One region of the Salinibacterium sp. VpJ6 genome, then DNA from elsewhere that is predicted to be linked to it. Evidence: predicted binding sites of a transcription regulator. Region 1 holds the regulator's gene; the other holds the start of a gene.

What was found. The regulator HrcA, encoded in region 1, represses chaperone genes, less so after heat shock. The targets are predictions, from matches to a motif close to TTNGCACTCGNNNNNNNCGAGTGCNAA.
Region 2: groES (co-chaperone GroES) is a predicted target of HrcA. The motif match lies at 6,421-6,447, and genes of this name have one in related genera.

Annotation. Positions count from the first base shown of each region.
Region 1 covers NZ_JBSOQL010000001.1:468,812-479,534, forward strand. The annotation lists gene ACWTV1_RS02275 (PhoH family protein) at 1-396, opposite strand, end outside; gene ACWTV1_RS02280 (histidine triad nucleotide-binding protein) at 386-736, opposite strand; gene ACWTV1_RS02285 (16S rRNA (uracil(1498)-N(3))-methyltransferase) at 754-1,485, opposite strand; gene dnaJ (molecular chaperone DnaJ) at 1,492-2,592, opposite strand; gene hrcA (heat-inducible transcriptional repressor HrcA) at 2,616-3,638, opposite strand; gene ACWTV1_RS02300 (DUF4870 domain-containing protein) at 3,850-4,218, shown strand; gene ACWTV1_RS02305 (DUF4870 domain-containing protein) at 4,310-4,684, shown strand; gene hemW (radical SAM family heme chaperone HemW) at 4,699-5,949, opposite strand; gene ACWTV1_RS02315 (HAD family hydrolase) at 6,054-6,725, shown strand; gene ACWTV1_RS02320 (DUF1990 domain-containing protein) at 6,769-7,365, opposite strand; gene lepA (translation elongation factor 4) at 7,370-9,238, opposite strand; gene ACWTV1_RS02330 (DUF4190 domain-containing protein) at 9,350-9,877, opposite strand; gene rpsT (30S ribosomal protein S20) at 10,431-10,691, shown strand.
Region 2 covers NZ_JBSOQL010000001.1:1,088,762-1,099,484, reverse strand. The annotation lists gene alr (alanine racemase) at 1-973, shown strand, start outside; gene tsaE (tRNA (adenosine(37)-N6)-threonylcarbamoyltransferase complex ATPase subunit type 1 TsaE) at 1,003-1,527, shown strand; gene tsaB (tRNA (adenosine(37)-N6)-threonylcarbamoyltransferase complex dimerization subunit type 1 TsaB) at 1,511-2,131, shown strand; gene rimI (ribosomal protein S18-alanine N-acetyltransferase) at 2,128-2,619, shown strand; gene tsaD (tRNA (adenosine(37)-N6)-threonylcarbamoyltransferase complex transferase subunit TsaD) at 2,673-3,746, shown strand; gene ACWTV1_RS05365 (DUF4190 domain-containing protein) at 3,847-4,128, shown strand; gene ACWTV1_RS05360 (DUF4190 domain-containing protein) at 4,205-5,194, shown strand; gene ACWTV1_RS05355 (THUMP-like domain-containing protein) at 5,191-6,396, opposite strand; gene groES (co-chaperone GroES) at 6,520-6,816, shown strand; gene rarD (EamA family transporter RarD) at 6,974-7,918, shown strand; gene ACWTV1_RS05340 (ABC transporter substrate-binding protein) at 7,975-9,273, shown strand; gene ACWTV1_RS05335 (ABC transporter substrate-binding protein) at 9,404-10,660, shown strand.

The DNA of each region.
Region 1 (10,723 bases):
ATCGACGTATTGCGCCTGACCGAGAGTCTTGGCGCGAATTGCTTTACCTCGCGCTGTAAGGATGGTTTGCCCGAGCAACTGTTGAGGGCTGCCCTGGTTGCCGCGCAGAATTTTTGCCGACGCATCGACCTCGATCTCGCCGAGGTCGTGTCCGTCGCGCACCATCGTGACGAGTTCGTCGACGAGTTCTTTGGCAGCAGCGACCGACGGTGCATCGCCCGTCAGGGTGATTTCGTTACCGCGAACGTGCATTTCAACGTTCGGGAATTTGCTTTCGACGACCTTGAGAAGTCGATCGTGAGGGCCAAGAAGTCGCACCATGGCGACACCGTCTACTTCAATCGAGACGCTCTCGCGCTCTGTCGAACCTGCGGACTCGGAGTCACTAGTGACCAAGGGTGCCTTCCTCGAGGTTTCCGCCGAGCACATGAGCGTGCACGTGGAAAACAGTTTGACCAGCGTTTTCGCCAGTGTTAAAGATCAGTCTGTACTGCCCGCCTGCATGTTCGTCGGCAAGCGATTGGGCGACCGAGACAAGTTCAGCCAGTAGCGCCGGGTTGCCTGCGGCAAGCTCCGTAACGTTGGCGAACTCTTCGGTTTTAGGCACAACGAGCAAGTGCACGGGTGCTTGAGGCGCGATGTCGCGAAACGCGATTACCGCGTCTGACTCGAAGACGATATCCGCGGGAATCTCGCGAGCGATGATCTTGGTAAAGATCGATGGGGAATCAGACATGTCTCTAGCCTAAACCTCTAGCTCCAACGGCCAAGCTTGACGTTCAACGCTGCCAAGGCCGCCGGGCCCGCAGTCGACGTGCGCAACACTTCACTGCCCAGTCGAATCGTGGATGCTCCCGCCGCCGTCAAGAGATCGAGCTCGTGATCCGCAACTCCGCCCTCCGGACCCACTACGAGCAGGATGTCGCGGTCGTCGACTTCGAGTTCGGCCAACGTTTCCGTTGCCGTGGGCTCGAGCACGAGCATCCGCGTCGTGGAAGCGAAAGTCGCCAATTGCTTCGTGGTCACGAGATCGAGGACGTCGGGGATCCAGCTGCGCAGCGACTGCTTGCTCGCTTCGCGAACAATTGCTGCCCATCGATCGCGGCCCTTGGCAACTTTCGCGCCGTGCCAGCGCGAAATACTGCGCGCCGCCGACCACGGGATGACGCCGTCGACACCGAGTTCGGTGGCGACCTGAACCGCAAGTTCGTCGCGATCGGCCTTGGCAAGAGCCTGAGCTAGGAAGACGGCCGGGGTTCGCCGCGGCGACTGCTGAACATCCGCTACTTCGATGGTGAGCTCGGTGTGTTCCGCCGTGACGATAGGGCCAGAAACGATCAGGCCAGCACCGTTCCCGATCGCGATCGTCTCGCCCACTTTCAGGCGCGAAACCGTGACAGCGTGGCGCGCTTCGGCGTTGCCCAAGGAAACGGAGGCGCCAATTCCGACGTCGCCGAGTTCTTCATCGATATAGAGATGTGCCATGAGTGCCTACAGGAAACGGTCGCGAAGCTTCGCGAACAGCCCCTGCTGGAACTCGGCAAAATGCGGCTGCTTGCTCTTGCGCACGGCGGCGAGCTGCTTCATGAGGGTCTGTTCTGCACCGCTGAGCTTCGTCGGCGTGACGACCTGGATGCCGAGGCGCAGATCACCGCGGCCGTTGCCACGCAGGCTCGTAATTCCGCGATCGCGAATCGTGAGCACTTCGCCGCTTTGGGTACCGGGCTTGATGACTACTTCGATTTCTCCGTCGAGGCCATCGAGCTTCACTGTTGTGCCCAAGATTGCGTCGATCATTTCGACCTCAACGGTGGCCAGCAGATCGTCATCGGCGCGACTGAAGATGTCGTGGTGGCGCACCTTGATCTCGAGGAACAGGTCGCCATTGGGCCCGCCTGCGGGGCCAACCTCGCCCTGGCCGGGCATCTGCAGACGCAGCCCCGTCTCAACGCCGGCCGGGATGTCGACCGAGAGAGTGCGCTGCGCACGAACGCGACCCTGGCCTGCACACGTAGCGCAGGGGTTCACGATGATGTTGCCGTAACCGCGGCACGTGCCACAGGGGCTCGACGTCATGACGTTGCCGAGGAGGCTTCGCACCTGGCGCTGGATCTGGCCGCTGCCCTGACAAATGTCGCAACGAACGGGCGAGCTGCCGGGGGCAGCACAACTGCCCTCACACGTCTCACAGAGTTCTGCAGTGTTGACCTCGATGTCGCGAGTGACACCGAACATCGTGTCTTTGAGACTCACCTCGATACGCAGCAGCGCATCCTGACCCCGCTCGCGGCGTGACCGCGGACCAGCGGTCTGACCGCCACCCCCACCGCCGAAGAACGTCTCGAAGATGTCGCCGAAACCGAAGTTGGCGCCGCCGCCGAAGCCACCGCTGCCGCCCATGTCGTATTGCTGACGCTGTTGCGGATCGCTCAGCACGTCATAGGCATGAGTGACTGTCTTGAAGCGCTCAGACGCATCCGCGCCGGGATTGACGTCGGGGTGCAACTCGCGTGCGAGCTTGCGGTACGCCTTCTTGATTTCCTCCGGGGTCGCTTCGCGCGCAACGCCGAGGGCTTCGTAGTGATCTGCCAAAGTTCCGATTGCTCCTTACGAGCTCAGTTGTCTTCCAAAAGTCGCGAGAGGTATCGCGCCACTGCGCGAACCGCCGCCATGTTGTTCGAATAGTCCATGCGCGTGGGGCCAAGCACGCCCAAGCGCGAAACACCGCCGCCGGATGAGGAATACCCGCCCGTGACGACCGATGTCTCTTCTAACCCAAATTCTGCGTTCTCTCGCCCGATGCGAGTTGAAACTGATCCATTTGCTACTTCCATCTCCCCAAACAGGCGCAACAACGTTACTTGCTCTTCTATTGCCTCGAGCACAGGAAAGATGCTTCCGGTGAAATCTTGCTCGGTGCGAGCGAGGTTTGCGGTGCCGGCGAGAACGAGCTTGTCGGCACGGTTGGCCAGCACCTGCTCGATCAAACTTGTAGCAATTTGGCCGACGAATGCCTGTCTTTCTGCGGGAAAAATCTGCGCAAAACTTGCGATTCGATCGGCCGCTTCGGGCAGAGACTGCCCAGCAAGAGCAGAATTCAGCTTGGCGCGAACCTCACCCAAGAACGCCTCGTCCACGGGGTCAGAGACGTCGATGAGGCGTTGCTCGACTCGACCAGAGTCGGTAATGAACACCGTCATGATGCGTGTGGCATGCAACGGAACAAGTTCCACATGCCGCACGCGAGCGGTCGCCAGCGAGGGGTACTGCACGAGCGCCACGCTGTTGGTCAGTTGCGACAGCAAGCGAACCGAGCGCGCAAGTACGTCATCCAAGTCGTCGGCCTGGCCGAGGAACGACTCGATGGCTTGACGCTGAGCGCTCGTCAGCGGGCGCAGATCGGCCAACTGGTCTACAAACATGCGGTAGCCCTTGTCGGTCGGCACACGCCCCGATGAGGTGTGTGGCGCCGTGATGAGCTCTTCGTCTTCGAGCAAGACCATGTCGTTGCGAATCGTTGCGGCGGACACCCCGAAGGAATGTCGCTCAACGATTGACTTAGATCCGACAGGCTCGCGCGTAGCAACGTAGTCCTGCACAATGACTCGAAGCACGTCAAGTCCGCGGGCGGAAACCATTCCACCACCCACCTCTCTTGATTGGCACTCAATCCGTTCGACTGCCAATCTTACTCGACACACCACGACACAGCCGTTGCACCGCGCGAGTCATAGCGCTAGCGTGTCTGTGTACTTGAGCGCTACCTTTTTGTGGAAATGCTCAGGTGTGACACCGAGCACTTTGATGAAACCCGGGAAGTTCCCTCGTTCACCTGAAAGGCACGAATACATGACTGACGCAAATCCGCAGCCCGCAGCACCGCAGCCGGCAGCTCAACTGACCGAGGCTGAGGACAAGCAGTGGGCATCATTCGCTCACCTTGGTGGAATCATTGGATTCCTCCCCGCGCTTATTATCTGGTTGGTCTTCAAGGACCGCGGCGCATTCACTAACACCGAAGCGAAGGAAGCCCTGAACTTCCAGATCACCGTGGCAATCGCCTACGTGATCTCGAACATTCTGGTCGCCGTTGTTATCGGCGCTATCTTGCTTCCGATCGTCTTCGTTGTGTCGCTGGTCTTCTCGATCATCGGCTTCACGAAGGCCAAAGACGGCGCGAACTACCGTTACCCCTTCGCACTGCGCCTCATCAAGTAATTCTGCTTATCGGCTAAGCCGATAGCGAGTAGCCTCGGGAGCTTCTGCTCTCGAGGCTACTTTTTTGTCCAAGTAGGGCTTTAATGGAGGCATGTCAGATTCAACGCCTCCCCCCGCCTCGCCGTACGCGCCGATCCAACCGATGAGTCCGAGCGACGAGAAGCTCTGGGCAACACTGATCCACGTCGGTGGAATCTTCTTCAGCTTCATTCCCGCACTCGTGGGATACCTCGTGTTGAAAGACCGTGGACCCTTTGTTCAGGCTCACACGCGCACTGCGTTGAACTTCCAGATCACCATGGCCATCGCCTACGTGATCTCGCTGTTCCTCATGCTGATTCTCATTGGCTACCTCACGATCGTCGCTGTGGGTATTGTCATCTTGGTGTTCAGCATCATGGGTGCCGTCGCCGCCAACAACGGCCAAGCGTTCAAATACCCGCTGACCATCGAGTTCATCAAGTAATTCGACCTATCGCTCTAAATGGGGGCGTCTGCTAGCAATCGCCGCACGACGGCATCCGCGAGTAGGCGCCCTTTAAGCGTGAGGGTGAGGGTTCCCTTGAACGCCGCGGGAGCATCCACCAGTTCATCGGCGATGAGCCCGGCGACTGCCGTGCGACCTTCAGCATCGAGCGTTGCCGTTTTCAAACCTCCGCGAACACGCGCCCGCAGAAGTACATGCTCAAGATATTTGCTGGAGTCCGCGAGTGTTTCGCGCCCGGCTCCCGGAGAATGACCAGCGGCGATTCGATCAGCGTAGGCGGCCGGATGCTTGACGTTCCACCAGCGAACGCCCCCGACGTGACTGTGAGCCCCCGGGCCAACACCCCACCAGTCGTTGCCTAGCCAGTAGCCAAGATTATGACGGCTTGCGTGGCTGATGGCTGGGTCTTCGTCCCGCTTCGCCCAGTTGCTGACCTCGTACCAGTCGTAGCCCGCCGCTGCGAGCTTCTTATCGGCCAGCTCATACATGTCTGCCTGCAGATCGTCATCCACCGGAGCAACATCGCCGCGTTTAATCTGCGCCGCCAGCTTGGTACCGGTCTCGATAATGAGCGCGTACGCCGAGATATGGTCGGGGTTCTGCGCGATGGCGTGATCGAGCGAGCGCTCCCAATCGGCCAGTGATTCCCCCGGCGTGCCGTAGATCAGGTCGACACTGACGTCGAGCTCGACCTCGCGCGCCCACTTCACCACATGCGGAACCTTCTTGGGGTCGTGCGTGCGCTCCAGCGTGGCGAGAACGTGCGGCACCGCCGATTGCATGCCGAAAGACACGCGAGTAAATCCAGCCTCTTTGAGCGCGAGAAGGTAATCGCGGTCGACAGAATCAGGGTTCGCCTCAGTAGTTACTTCGACGTCATCCGTGAAACCCCACGTGTCTCGCGCTGCAGCGAGCATCCGAGTGAGGTCGGTGACAGGGAGCAGCGTGGGCGTACCGCCGCCGAAGAACACCGTTGATGCCTTGCGGGGCGCGACACCAGCATTCGCGAGCACGGTCGCTGCCTGCTTGATCTCTGCGATGGCCTCGTCAGCGTAATCCGCACGCTTAGCTCCGCGCAGCTCTTCACCCGTGTACGTGTTGAAGTCACAGTAGCCACAGCGCACGCGACAGAACGGAACGTGAATGTACACACTCCAGTCACGGTCGTGGGCGCCCACAGCAACGCTGGCAGGCAAGGCGCCGTCGAGAGGAGCAGGATCAGCAATCGGCAACGCACCTGGCACGAACTAATCCCCTTAACAACCGGTGAAGAAAACGTGCCCATTGTCGTAGCGACGGGCACTGGTCAATTGTCGCACCTCTTGCGTGGGAGCATTGATGGGTGACTATGCACATCCTCTGGGACATCGACGGAACGCTCATCCACAACTCGAAAGACGGCGCTGCTGTCTATCTCGAGGCCTTCACCCACGTGACGGGCACAGAGCCGCAGAAGTTCATCACGAACCCGCACGGGCAGACCGAAGGTCAGATTCTTACCGCCCTGCTCGAGCTCAACGGCCACCCTGCGACCATGCTCGACGACGTGCTGGCCGAGTTGGATGCCCGTACCCAGAAGCTGCTCGAGACGGGCTACGTTCGCACAGCAGTTGTCGGCGGCCCCGACGCCTTGCGAGACGCTGGCGGTCGAGGCTGGACCAACGCGCTGCTCACCGGAAACGGCCCGCAGCATTCGCGCGTAAAGCTGACCGCTGCAGGTTACGCCGAAGACGACTTCAACTGGACCAACTCGTTCTTTGGAGACCGCTCCCCTGACCGTCACCACCTGACATCGCTCGTCGCTCCCATTCTGGGTGAGCAGCCCAGCGTGATCATCGGTGATACCCCGAACGACGGCCTGGCTGCCGATTCGGCCCGCATCCCGTTTATCGCGGTCGCAACCGGCGCCTACTCCGTTGCTGAGCTGCGCGACACGAGCGCTCTCGTCGTTGTCGAAGATTTGGTTGCCGGTCGTGATGATGTACTCGGCACGATCGCAGAGCTCGCTCAGCGCGGTTAGGCGCGGCCGCCAGACGCCATCGCGCTCCGGCGCGGTTAGGCAGCTACTTCTGAGCGGGAATCGCTCCGGCGAGAGCGCGAAGATAGCGCCCGACCACGATGTACTGGAACACGCGCAGCGCGGGAGACACCAGCATCCACTTGAACGATGCTGGGCGCGAGAACGATCGCACGGTCATCCACACTGAATTGTCGTCGCGACGCTCCACCATGAAGGATTCTTCGCCCCGCAGCGGATGACCTTCGAGCGTGCCGTAGGCAAAGCCCGCAACAGTCGGGTCATCAACGACATACACGACGCGCACGGGCTCGTGAGCTGTGAACCGTCCGCTGCCGATGGAGAGCACGATCGTGTCGCCGGGGCGCACGTGCGGATGATCGGCATTGTCGATCGTCAGATCAAGATTCTCGCCGTGAGGATCCCACGGAAGAAGCGTCACGCCGAAACCGCTGCGTCGCTTCACACCCCACGTCAGGATCTGTTCGCGCGCAAAAGCCCATCGTGCTTCACCATGGCCGATTCGTGCGCTGCGTTGAACGCGACGAAACCCGGCAGGCGGCAGCACCGTGAAAGTGTTGCCACGCGTGGCACCAACCGCCCCGTACGTAACGGGAGCATTGGGGTAGGTGCGCGCATCCATTCGTCTACTTCTTGTCTTTCCCGGCTTCGACTTCGCCAGAAAGTGCAGCGATGAAGGCAGCCTGAGGAACCTCGACGCGACCAACCATCTTCATACGCTTCTTGCCCTCCTTCTGCTTCTCGAGGAGCTTGCGCTTACGGCTGATGTCACCGCCGTAGCACTTAGCAAGAACGTCTTTACGCATAGCGCGAATCGACTCGCGCGCAATGATGCGAGAACCAATGGCAGCCTGAATCGGCACTTCGAACTGCTGACGCGGGATGAGGGTCTTGAGACGCTCGGTCATGAGCACGCCGTAGGCATAAGCCTTGTCGCGGTGCACAATCGCGCTGAACGCGTCGACAGCCTCACCCTGCAACAGGATGTCCACCTTGACGAGGTCTGCCTCTTGGTCACCGCTGGGTTCATAGTCGAGGCTCGCATAGCCCTGCGTACGGCTCTTGAGGTGATCGAAGAAGTCGAACACGATCTCACCGAGCGGCATGGTGTAGTGCAGCTCGACGCGGTCAGTACCGACGTATTCCATGCCCTGCATGGTGCCGCGGCGCGATTGGCAGAGCTCCATGACCGTTCCCACGAAGTCTTTCGGGGTCAGAATGGATGCCTTCACCATGGGCTCGGTCACGCTGGCGATCTTGCCGCCGGGGAACTCGCTTGGGTTGGTGACAGTCGTGAGCTTCTTGTCGTCGCCCATGACTTCGTAGATAACCGAGGGGGCGGTGGCGATCATGTCGAGGTTGAATTCGCGCTCGAGTCGCTCGCGCACAATCTCCAAGTGAAGTAGCCCCAAGAAGCCGCAGCGGAAACCGAAGCCAAGAGCCACGGATGTTTCGGGCTCGTAGACCAGGGCGGCATCCGACAGCTTGAGCTTGTCGAGTGCCTCGCGCAGTACCGGATAGTCGGAGCCGTCGATCGGGTACAAGCCCGAGAAGACCATCGGCTTCGGTTCGGAGTAGCCCTTGAGCGCGGTTTCAGCCGGCTTGGCGTGGTTGGTGACCGTGTCGCCGACCTTGCTGAGGCGCACATCCTTCACGCCCGTGATGAGGTAACCCACTTCACCGACGCCAAGGCCCTTAGTCGGGGTCGGCTCGGGAGAGCTCACGCCGATTTCGAGCAGTTCGTGAGCCGACTTAGTCGACATCATCATGACCTTCTCGCGAGGCGAGAGCTGACCGTCGACCATACGCACATAGGTGATAACGCCGCGGTAGGCGTCGTACACCGAGTCAAAAATCATGGCGCGGGCCGGAGCATCCGCGTTACCGACCGGAGCCGGGATGAGGCGCGTAGCCTCGTCAAGAAGTTCGGGAACTCCCATGCCAGTCTTGCCCGAAACGCGCAGCACAGTCGACGGGTCGCAACCGATAAGGCCCGCGATTTCTTCGGCGTACTTGTCGGGGTCTGCCGCCGGCAGGTCAATCTTGTTCAGCACGGGAATGATCGTGAGGTCGTTCTCCATCGCCAAGTACAGGTTGGCGAGAGTTTGAGCCTCGATGCCCTGCGCGGCGTCCACGAGAAGAATTGCGCCCTCGCACGCCGCCAGCGACCGTGAGACCTCATAAGTGAAGTCGACGTGGCCGGGAGTGTCGATCATGTTCAGTGCGTACGACTGTTCCTTACCGTTCTCATCGGTAAGCGACCACGGCATTCGCACTGCCTGGCTCTTGATTGTGATGCCGCGCTCACGCTCGATATCCATACGGTCGAGGTACTGCGCCCGCATATCGCGGTCGCTAACAACCCCCGTGACCGACAGCATGCGGTCAGCGAGGGTGGACTTGCCATGATCGATATGCGCAATGATGCAAAAGTTGCGGATAAACGCAGGATCGGTCGAAGCAGGCTCAAGTGTGTAAGAGGCGCGAGGAGACATCCGCCCAATTCTCCCATGAAGCCGACGTTCCTGCGCGCACCCGCCTAATACGACAGGCCAAAAGCCTAAAAGGGGCGGATGCGCGGCTAGCCCGCGGGGCAGAAAGAGCTACTAGAACGCTGCGGCTAGGAACACGAACGGCAGTACAGCCAACGCTCCAGCGGCAACAACGAGAACCCATCCGAAGGTTGCAACGCAGGCAAGCACGATTCCCCAAATGGAGAAGCCGCGACCCGTTGGCTCGTCGCGCAAGCCGAAGACACCGAGAATCACGGCGGCCAACGGCACCACGATGCTCTGAGCGAAGAAGAATGAAGCGATACCCAAACTGAGCGCGAGAACGCTCATGGTGCGGGTCGACGTACGCCGCGGCGCTGCTGAACCGGAAAAGTCAGAGGCAGCGGCCTCGGGAGCAGATGCGGCTGCGGCGTCTGCGCCGAAGCTGCCCATCGGTGTCGTCGATTCTGCTGCTGGGGCGTCGGCGAACGATGCCCGCTCGTCATCGACGAGCGTGTCCGAGAGAAGCGCAGTCGAAGTCGTGCCGGCAGCGGGCATTTCAACCGACGTCGAAGAGTCGGCTGTCGAAGAATCGACTTTCGAAGAGGGAACGGGAGAGGAAGAAGAGGTTGAGGAGGTCATGTATCCAAGGTAGAAAAAGCGGCGCGGAGCGGGTATCGGGGTAACCCCCGAAAGCGCAGGGGGACGCCCCCTCTGGGCACTAAACGGCCATGTCGTCAGAGACTTTAATGCCCCAGTCAGGCGTGGCGACCAACACACCCAGCCACGGTCACTAGTCTTAACACCGCTGACAGACAGATTCGACAGCTAAGCAAGACCCGAAACCCGCGCAAACCAGTTTGTTCGGCGCTGGGGTCGCCAATTGCTCCGCAATTGATTTAGCTCCACCGGAAAAGCCCGAACGAACACAGTTTGTTCGGCGCTGGGGTCGCCAATTGCTCCGCAATTGATTTAGCTCCACCGGAAAAGCCCGAACAAACACAGTTTGTTCGGCGCTGGGGTCGCCAATTGCTCCGCAATTGATTTAGCTCCACCGCGCTGGTAATGTTGCCTGTTGGCTTATGCATATGGTTCTTTGTCGAACAGTATGCGCATCGCGGCCGGGAATCAGAACACCGATTCTCTTCCACGGCCGCCCACCATCTCTGATCCACAAACAAGAAAGCACACAAACGTGGCAAATATTAAGTCGCAGATCAAGCGCATTGGTACCAACAAGAAGGCTCAAGACCGCAACCGCCAGGTGAAGAGCCAGGTCAAGACCGCGATCCGCGCAACGCGCGAAGCTATCAAGGCTGGCGACAAAGAGACCGCCATCGAGCGCCTCAAGGCAGCATCCAAGTCGCTCGACAAGGCTGCTGGCAAGGGCGTTCTGCACAAGAACCAGGCAGCTAACCGCAAGTCGGCTATGGCCAAGCAGGTTGCAGCTCTCTAAAGCTCTCTGATCGGCACTACGCCGACCACACA
Region 2 (10,723 bases), 620 kb from region 1:
GGTGGAAAGTGCGCGTGCCGCTCTCGCCGGCGGTGCCAACTGGCTGGGCGTCGCCGACCTCAACGAAGCATTCGCATTGCGCGCGGCAGGAATCGACGCTCCGCTCTTGGCGTGGTTGCACCAGCCGGGGGCAGCATTCGGCGAAGCGGTGCGCGCGAAGATCGACCTCGGCGTGAGCAGCCTCGCTCAGCTGAATGAAGTTGCCGCGACATCCGATACCGCCTACGTTCACCTGAAGGTCGACACTGGCCTGCACCGCAACGGTGCTTTTCTGGATGAGTGGCACCAATTTTTCGAAGCCGCTGTTGCCCATGAGCTAGCGGGCCGCATTCGCGTTCGGGGGCTCTGGAGCCATCTGGCCAACGCCGGCGCCGAGCATGATCTCGAACAGATCGAGCAGTTTTCCGCCGCGATTGCGATGGCCGAATCGGTGGGCTTGCGCCCGGATCTCCGCCACATCGCGGCATCCGAAGGTGCGATCAAGCATCCAGCGGCTCGCTTTGACCTCGTGCGCGTCGGAATCTCGAGCTACGGTCTTGCTCCTTCCGCTGATGTGGATGTTGCGGCTCTCGGCCTTGTGCCAGCGATGACGCTGAGCGCTCCCGTGGTCTCGGTGAAGCGCGTCCCAGCAGGTTCTGGAGTCTCGTACGGCTACGCGTACCGTTGCGAGCGAGATACCACGTTGGCGCTCGTGCCGGTGGGCTACGCCGATGGAATTCCGCGTCACGCGTCGAATCGCGGCCCCGTGTCGATCAATGGCGTTCTCGGCCGGGTCGCTGGCCGCGTAGCAATGGACCAGATTGTGGTCGACATGGGCGACGCGACAGTGGCGATTGGTGATCAAGCGGTGCTGTTCGGCAATCCTGCGACCGCGGTGCCGAGCGCCGACGACTGGGCTGAAGCGGCCGACACTATCAATTACGAAATCGTGACCCGCATCGGGCCGCGAGTGACCCGCAGGTACGAATCGTGAGCGCTTTTACTATTGCTACGCCTGATCGCATGGCCGAGCTGGGCGCGGTTATTGCTGCGCAACTGGGCGCGGGGGATCTGGTTCTCCTCAACGGCGAGCTTGGCGCTGGCAAGACAACCCTCACGCGGGCGATTGGCGAGACTCTCGGCATCCGTGGCACGGTCACGAGCCCGACGTTCGTGCTGGCACGCACGCACCCTCGGTTGGATGACGTGGGAGTTGAATTGTCGACTGACGCTGCTGCGCCGCTCGTCCACGTCGACGCGTACCGCCTCAGTAGCGCTGTAGAACTCGACGACCTCGATATCGATTTCGAAGCATCCATCGTGATCGTGGAGTGGGGTGCCGGATTGCTTGACGGAGTAAGCGACAGCTGGCTGACCGTGGACATCGCGCGCCCCATCGGCGGGGGCTCCCGCGAGAACAGCGCTGACGGCCTCAGCGAATCACACGACGACTTCGCCGACGAGGCCATTGAGCCGCGCACGGTGACCGTGACGGGCACTGGCCCCCGGTGGGCAGACATGGAGTGGCTCAATGCTGTTAGCGATTGATACGTCGGCGGGAACGACCGTCGCGGTCGTGGCGGCCGATGGTTCGGTGCGCGCGGAACGCAATTCTCTCGACACCCGTAAGCATGCCGAGGTGGTTGGCGATTTCATCCACGGTGTCCTCGCCGATGCGGGAGTCGCTGTAACCGACCTGACCGGTGTCGTGGCCGGTATGGGCCCGGGCCCCTTTACTGGACTGCGGGTCGGCATCGTGGCGGCTCGAGTGTTCGCCTTTGGCGCCGGTCTTCCATTGCTGCCCGTCGTCACTCACGATGCTCTCGCGCTCGGCGAGACAGAACCCGTAGTGGTGGCTACCGACGCCCGTCGCAAAGAGCTGTACTGGTCAACGTACGAGGGGTCGGATGCCGCTGGCTTGCCGATTCTCGTCGCGGGCCCCGCATTGGCTCCGGCCGCTGAGCTCGCCACGAGCGTGCCCAACTTCGAGGACTTTGCGCTGCGCGACACCGAGCCGGTGCAAGCCACGCGCCTGGCACGTCTCGCGCACTTGCTCCGCGAAAACGACCGTCCGTTTGCGGGCGAAGAGGCGCTTTATTTGCGCTCGCCCGACGTCACCCCCTCCGCAGGACCGAAACGAGTCACCGCATGAGCTGGCAATTACGCCGCGCCACGATCGACGACCTCGACGCCATCATGGCGATCGAGGCGAGCGAGTTCGCCAACGACGCCTGGTCGAGCGACATGATGCGGGGCGAGCTCGGCGACAACCACGGCTACTACCTTGTGGCGACAACGCTTGAGGAGTCCGCCGTGGTGAAGGCCTATGCCGGCTTGCGTGCGCCGTACCGCTCGGGGCAGGCAGACATCCAAACTATTGCGGTTGCTCCGGATGCTCGCCGCCACGGAATCGGTCGTGCATTGATGCACGCGCTCATGGTCGAGGCTCGTGATCGCGGTGCCAGCGAACTGTTTCTCGAAGTGCGCGACGATAATCCTTCGGCGCAAAAACTCTACGACTCGCTCGGATTTGAGCGCATCGCTGTGCGCCCCAACTACTACCAACCGGATGGGGTTGACGCCATCGTGATGCAACTGACGATTCCCGAGCCCAAGCTTGCTCCGGCGGTCGGCCAGTGAGCGCGTCGACGGCGGCCGCGGCGGCAGCGACCGAAGCGACCACGGCATCCGCACTGTCGGGTGTTGCGCCCCTCAACACAACCGATCCCCTCGTTCTCGGAATCGAGACGAGCTGCGACGAAACCGGCATCGGCATCGTTCGTGGCAACCACTTGCTGGCGAATGTCATTTCGTCATCGATGGAGGAGCACGCGCGCTACGGGGGAGTGGTTCCCGAGGTTGCGGCCCGCGCGCACCTCGAAGCGCTCCAACCGGCGCTGGAGCAGGCGCTCGCCGAAGCCGGCGTCGACCTGGCGGATCTTGACGCGATCGCCGTCACGAGCGGGCCAGGACTTGCCGGCGCCCTGATGGTCGGTGTCGCTGCGGCGAAGGCACTGTCTGTGGCGACGGGAAAGCCGCTCTATGCCGTCAACCACCTTGTTGGTCACGTCGGTGCCGATGTTCTTCGGGGCGACGGAACCGAGATCGACCTCCCCACCATCGCCCTACTCGTGTCGGGCGGGCACACCTCGCTACTGCACGTGCGAGATTTGGTTTCGGATGTCGAGCTGCTGGGCGAGACGATTGACGACGCCGCAGGCGAAGCCTTCGATAAGGTCGCGCGCTTGCTCGGGCTGCCGTATCCGGGTGGCCCGCACATTGACCGCATTGCCGCAACGGGCGATCCCCAAGCGATCCGTTTTCCTCGCGGCTTGAGCCGGCCGAAGGATCTCGAGCGCCACCGCTACGATTTCTCGTTCTCAGGGCTGAAGACCGCGGTGGCCCGCTGGGTCGAACGCGAGCAGGATGCAGAAACGGACTACTCGAAGGCGGATGTTGCCGCCAGCTTCCGCGAAGCGGTGGTCGACATTCTTCTTGCCAAGGCTGTCGCAGCCTGCGTTGATCGCGACGTTCCTCGTTTGCTCCTCGGTGGCGGAGTCGTTGCGAATGCTCGGGTGCGCGAGCTCGCTGCCGAGCGTTGCGCCGCTGCGGGCATCGAGTTGCGCATTCCTCCGCTGTCGCTCTGCACCGACAACGGAGCGATGATTGCCGCACTGGGCGCCCAATTGGTCATGGCGGGTAAAAATCCCTCAACTTTGGGCTTTAGCGCTGATTCCACGCTGCCGGTGACCCAAATTCAGGCGTGACGCCGCCGTAAACTCTGAGCAACCTGCGTTGACAGGCTTCTTGCAGACTGAGAATATAGGTGCGCCGCAATCGGCCCCATTATCTAAGGAGCACTTCGCTATGTCCGAACCCACCCCTTACGCTGCAGCACCTGCAGGCGCACCGGCTGCTAAGTGGAATGTTCTCTCGATCATCTCGCTGGTTACCTCCATCATCGGCCTGAGCCTCGTCGGCATCATCACTGGTCACATCGGCCTCAGCCAGATCAAGAAGACCGGTGAGCAGGGCAACGTTCTCGCCATCATCGGCCTCATCCTTGGTTACCTGGGCTTCGTCATCGGCCTCATCGTTGCGATCACCATCATCGGTGCTGCAACGATCGGCGGCGTTAGCTCCTACTAACACGTGAAGTAACAAAAGAGGCTCGCACGGTTGTGCGGGCCTCTTTTGTTTGAGCCGCGCTTGCTAAAGTGTGCGCATGGCTACTAATAACTCAGACGGCTCCATCCCGCCGATCGCTTCGCCCGGCGGATCCTCCACGTCAGACGCTCCGCTCGCAAAGGCGACTCCTTCCGCCAAGAAGCCCGCCGCCAAGAAGTCGCCCGCCGCGAAGAAGCCGGCTGCGAAGGCTGCTCCTTCCGCGAGTGCCGCGAAGTCGACCGCGGCCAAGCCCGCAGCGAAGGCCGCTCCTTCCAAGGCCGCAGCAGCGAAGACACCCGCTGCCAAGTCGACAGCAGCTAAGCCTGCAACAGCGAAGCCGGCGACGACGAAGGCCTCGACCACAAAATCGACGACGACGAAGGCGGCTGCCACGAAAGCGGCTGCAGCTAAAACGTCGGCTGCGAAGACGGCTGCAGCTAAAGCTGCTGCTGCCAACGACACGAGCGCAGCGGCTCCCGCCGCCGTTCCTGCTGAGGCCGCGGATGCTGCGACTGCTCCGGCAGACGCTCAGGCCGCGCCGGGTGCGGGGACGACCGTTCCTCCCGTGGCGCCGGCACCGTCCGTCGCGCCCGCGACTGCACCTGCCGACAACGCCGCTGCCGCCAATGCGCCAGCAGCGCCGGTTGCTCCCGAAGCAGCGCCAGCCGCAGCACCTTCCAACCCCTATGCTTCGACCAACGGAACTCCCGTTCCCGGCTATGCGAGCAGCCCTACTCCCGGCCAGGCGGCGTACAGTCCCGTGCCGGCAGGCCCGCCCAAGGGTTTGTCGATCGCTTCGATGGCAACGGGTATTTCGAGCGTCGTTCTCACGTTCATGGCACTCGGCTTCTTGCCCGGTATCGCTGCAGTTGTCTTGGGTCACATGGCGCAGAAGAAGCAGCCCTACGCCCGTCCGCTCTGGCTCACCGGCCTCATCACCGGCTACATTGCCACCGCGCTTGGTTTGCTGACGGTAATCGCTGTGATTGCCTTCTTCGTTTTCATCGCTAACGCGAGCTACGGCGGACCGTACTACGGCGGCTACTAAGCAGTAGCTGCTGAGGTTTCAGCAAACGTCGTGCGCTGTGCGAGCAGCGCGCGACGTTTGCCGCCCACTCGCGTGAGAATAAGCGTGGCGCTGTTCTCGCCCTTGAGCGAGAGAGACGTTCTGAAAGTCGCGGGGTCGATATCGACTCCGCGCTTTTTGATTTCTAGGGTCCCGATTTTGCGGCTGGCCAGTTCCTTTTTGAGCGAGCGCTTGTCGAGAGCGAAGTCGGCCACAATCTCAAAGCACGTGGCGAACGGGGTCGCGACTGCGGCATCCGCACTGAAATAGGCGATGGATGTGTCGAGCATGCGAGCGTCCAACTGACGAGCCAGATCACCAATGAGTCGCGCCCGGATGACAGAGCCGTCGGGTTCATAAAGATACTGTCCGAGTTCTCCCGCGGCTTCGTCTTCGCTGTCGGCAGCTGCCGTGAGCTCGGCGGTGCCGTGATCGCCGATGACGAGCGCAGCGCGGCGGATGCCGGGGCGGGCTGCCGCTCCGAACCAGAGTCCGAGCTCAACGACTTCGCGCCCGACCGATACCCACTGGGCTTCAGCATTGTCGGGGATGAGGTCGCGGTCGATGCCCGGACCGAGTTTGATGCCGGTGGGGTAGCGCTCAGCGAGGCCGAAGGCGAAGTCGAGCGAGGGGGTCCAGTCGGCGGGGTTGGTGAGGCGCACGCGGGCGTCGCGGCGAGCGGGGTCGAGGTAGATGCCGTCGATGCCGGCCAGATCGGCAGATTCGGCGTCGCCGTGCACGACTTGGGCGTTGTGCCACGGAGCGAGGTTGAATGCTGCAATGGCGGCGGTCGTCTCGTCGCTTTCGACGGCGGTGACATTAAGTTCAAGGGCGGCGATGGCGAGCGCATCCGCTCCGATGCCGCAGCCGAGGTCGGCTACCCACTTCACTCCGGCTTTCGCGAAGCGGCCGGCGTGCTGGGCGGCGACGGAGAGTCGAGTTGCCTGTTCGAGCCCGGCCTCGGTGAAGAGCATCCGCTCGGCGAAGGGGCCGAACTTGCCCGCGGCTTTCGCGCGCAGTTTCGATTGACTGAGAACAGCGGCGACGAGGCCGGGACTGTGGCCGGCCTTGCGCAGCTCGGCGACGGTGCGCACGATTTCGTCGCTCGAATGCCAGGCTGGCAGCGAGTCCAAGAGGCGAAGCCCTTCGGTTGAAAGTAGCTCGCGCAATTCGCTCTGATTCATTCTCTAACCGTATCCGCATCCGAATTGGCACTCACGTTGATCGAGTGCCAACCAAGCCGTATAGTTGATCTGGCACTCCTACAGGGAGTGTGCCAGCCCAAGCACTTTAGAAAGAGGTCAAACGTGTCGGTGTCCATTAAGCCGCTCGAGGATCGCATTGTTGTCAAGCAGGTTGACGCAGAACAGACCACCGCGTCTGGGCTCGTTATTCCTGACACTGCGAAAGAGAAGCCCCAGGAGGGCGAAGTAGTCGCCGTAGGTCCCGGTCGCATCGATGACAACGGAAACCGCGTGCCGCTCGACATCGCAGTCGGTGACAAGGTCATCTACTCCAAGTACGGCGGAACCGAGGTGAAGTACGGCGGAGAAGACCTTCTCGTACTCTCGGCTCGCGACGTTCTCGCAGTAGTCGTTCGCTAACGCGATACTCATTTCTCGTCCGCCGTTTACGGCAGGACAGTTCGAAAGCCCAGGGCCTCGGCTCTGGGCTTTCGTCGTATCCGGAGGCGTCGGGCCGCACGGCTCGTCAGCATTGCGGATGGCGCTGAGCGTTCGTCGTCAGCCCTAGGATTTAGAAGTGACTTCTCCTTCGCCCGCCACCGACCGCGTCTCTCCGAGTGGTCTCGGCTTTGCTGTCTCCGCGTATGTGCTGTGGGGCGCGATGCCGATCGTGTTCTTCTCCCTCAAGGAGTCGGGCGCGATTGAAATTGTGGCCTGGCGAATCGTACTTTCGCTGGTGTTCTGCGCGATCTTGCTGGTGTTCACTCGCGGTTATCGTCGGGTTCTTGCCATCATCCGTGATCGTAAGACGTTCTGGACGCTCGGCTTGGGCGGCGCCTTCGTCGTCGTCAACTGGCTGATCTATGTGTACGCAAGCCTCAACGGTCACATTGTCGAGGCGTCACTGGGGTACTTCACGAATCCGATCGTCACGGTGCTGCTCGGTGTCGTCATCCTGCGCGAACGCTTGCGTCCGCTGCAGTGGGTGGCACTCGGCATCAGTGCGCTTGCAGTGCTGGTGCTATCGATTGGCTATGGCAGCTTCCCGTGGATTGCCCTCGGCCTCGCCTTCAGCTTCGGTTTCTACGGTCTCGTCAAGAAGAACGTCGGCCCTAAAGCGGATGCCATTGGTGGCTTGGCCGTCGAGACAGCATTCCTTGCGCCCATCGCGGTTGTTGTTCTGCTCGTGCTCTCGGCCGATGGGCAACTCGCTGCGGGTACCGCGGGAGCCGGTCACCTCACGTTGACGCTCTTTTTGGGTGCCATTACCGCAATCCCGCTGATTCTGTTCGCCGCGGCCGCTCGGCGACTGCCACTTACCTACATGGGGTTGGCCCAGTACTTGGCGCCAATTCTGCAGTTGATCGTCGCTGTCTTTATCTTTCATGAGGCCATGCCGCCCGAGCGTTGGTTGGGCTTTGCCATCGTGTGGCTGGCGCTGGCAATTCTCACGTTCGATCTCTTCCGTCACTCTTCGCGTACGCGGCTTGGTTCTGCCGCGGAGGCTCCGGGCGCCCCGTAGTATTCCTCTGACGGTGTGTGGTCGCCCGAGACCTGCACGCTAAGAAAGGCGAGGCAATGGCGAGGATTCAGCCGGCGAGACGTGTCATGGTCGCAGCGCTGGTGGTTGCCGCGCTCTCCGCCTGCAGCGCCCCAGCCCCTCCCGCTGCTCCGACCGCGACCGCCGATGCGGGGTCGACCCCGTCGGCAACGCCCACTCCCGCGGTGACGCCCACGGGTGATGGCATCCTGCGCATCGGCACTATCTTTCCGACATCGGGAACTTTCTCGTTCCTCGCGGCGGCCCAGAAAGCCGGGGTGGCCGCGGCAGTAAAAGAGATTAACGCTGCCGGTGGCGTCAACGATGAGCCTGTCGAAATTGTGGCGGTTGATTCCGGCGAAGCCAAAAAGACCACGCTGGAGTCGAACTTCAAGAAACTTGTCGCAGAAGACGTAGATGTAGTTATCGGCCCCTCATCATCGGCTCTCGCGCAGCGGGCAATTCCTCTCGCGATGGATGCCAAGATTCCCTTGATTTCTCCCGCCGCCACGCTCTCGAGCCTCGACGATGTTTTCGATGACGGCTACTTCTTCCGTACGATTCCCGCCTACGATCAGCAGGGTTATGCACTGGCGTATGCGCTCGCCGGCGGCGAGACGGCGCAGAAGATTGCCTTTGTCTCTATCGCGGATGAGCAGGGCACCGCACTGCACGACACTTTCGTTGCGGCGCTCGCCGAATATGACACGGAACTTGTCGCTGACGAAGTCTTCACGGCATCGACGACCAAGTTCGACCCGATCATTGCGAGCCTGAAAGAGGCTGCACCCGATGTCGTTGTCGTGGGTTCCACCTACGACTCAGAAAAGGCCACCAAGGCAGCCATCGAGAAGATTGTCGCTGCGGGGTTCACGAGTTCAGAGCTCTGGCTCACCTCGCTCAACACTGGTGATTATTCTCAAACGTTCAAGAACGGCACGCTTAAAGGAGTGCGCGGAGTGATCGAAGGCCACCAGCCTTCCAAGGCCTTCATCGCCACGCTCAAGTCCACCAACTCTAAGCTGACCAGTTACCGCTATGCGGCCGAAGCTTACGACGCCACGATGCTCGCGGTTCTTGCGGCGATTGTCGCTCAGGATGACGCGGGGGAGGCGATCGCAGGTTCGCTGTACGACGTCTCGAAGAGCGGCGTTAAGTGCCTGAGCTTTGCTGAGTGCCTTGAGGTTCTCAAGACCACCAACGACATTGACTACGACGGCGTCTCTGGCCCCGTAAACTTCACGCCTGGTGGCAACGTCGAGCCCGCTTTCTGGGGTTTTTACGCGTACGACGGCGAGAATAAGTTCGTCTACAAGAGTGGTGCAATCTTCGGCTAATTCGAGTGCCGCCCGGATTGGGGCCACTCTTTTGGCTCCGGATTAGCTCTCCGGAGTTCGCTTTTTCAGGATTGGCCATTACCGTAACTATGCCGCTCTCTGTGTTGAGCGGTAGATAGGAGCGACTGTGATGACTTCCATTCCCGTTGGAATTCCCGTGTCGCGCCGAGCCCGTCGTGGGTTCGCGACAGTTGCCGGCGTGCTCGCCGCCGTTCTCGTCATGAGCGGATGCTCGGTGGAGGAACCCGTTGAAGAGCGCGCTGCGCCCAAAGATTTGACCCTGACGATTGGTGCTCTCGTGCCCGAGTCGGGAGCCCTCGAGAAGTTCGGCCCTGCAGTGTCGGCAGCGATCGCTTTGGCCGCTCAAGACGTCAACGATGCCAACGCAAACCTCACTGTCAACGTGGAGACGCGTGACTCCGGAGACTCCAGTGACTCGACGGCGGAGGAAGCAGCAACGGAGCTGCTCGCCGCCCGCGCCACGGTGATCATTGGGGGTCTGTCGAACGGAATCTCTAAGAAAGTGATCGACACGATCACCGAGGCGGGAGTCGTCGAGATTTCCCCGGCGAACGATTCGCCCGACTTCTCGAACTATGACGACAACCAGCTGTACTGGCGCACGTCGCCGTCCTGTGCTCTGGAGGGTTCTGCCCTGGGTGCCGAGATGGCCGACCGCGTTGATGGGTCAATCGCCATCCTCTCTGAAGATGCACTCTGCGGCCCGCTTCTTCCCCGTGCGGTGAGCGAAACGTTCCTCCGTGGCGGTGGCGAGGTTATCTACCAGGAGAGCATCGACGAGAAAGCAACAGGTCTCGAAGACAAGATCACTGCCGCTCTTGAAGCCAAACCGGATGCCGTAGCCATTGTTGGCTCGAAGCAGGCGGAGAAGATTGCCAAGGCGTTCATCGCCGCCGGATACTCGGGCGACCAACTGTTCTTCACCGGGCTCTCGCTCGGCAAGCGCGGCTCAGGGTTTGCGGCCGGCAGCCTCACGGGCTCCATCGTGACGCATCCGGGTCTTGATGTGGAAACTATTTCGGACTTCACCGACCGGCTTCTCGAAATCAACCCGAGCCTCAAGGACTTTAGCTACGCCGCCGAGAGCTATGACGCGGTTATCCTGGCGAGCCTTGCCGCCCTGGCGTCGCAGAAGATCTCCGGCGAAGGCATCGCAAGCAAAATGCAAGAGGTGTCGGGTGGCAGCGGTGATGGTGAGGTTGCTCTCAACTTTGCGGATGCCGCGAAGATTGTGCTCGATGGCCGCACCGTAGATTACGACGGTGTTTCGGGGCCAATAACCCTCAGTGACAATGGTGACCCTCAGGGCGCCATCATTGGGATTTACCAGTACGGTAGCGACAACGTGTACACCCGTATTGGCTAAGTAAGACCTGCGTTTTCGAAAAGTCTACGAATGGTAACGATTCGAACAGTGTTACAAGGCTGT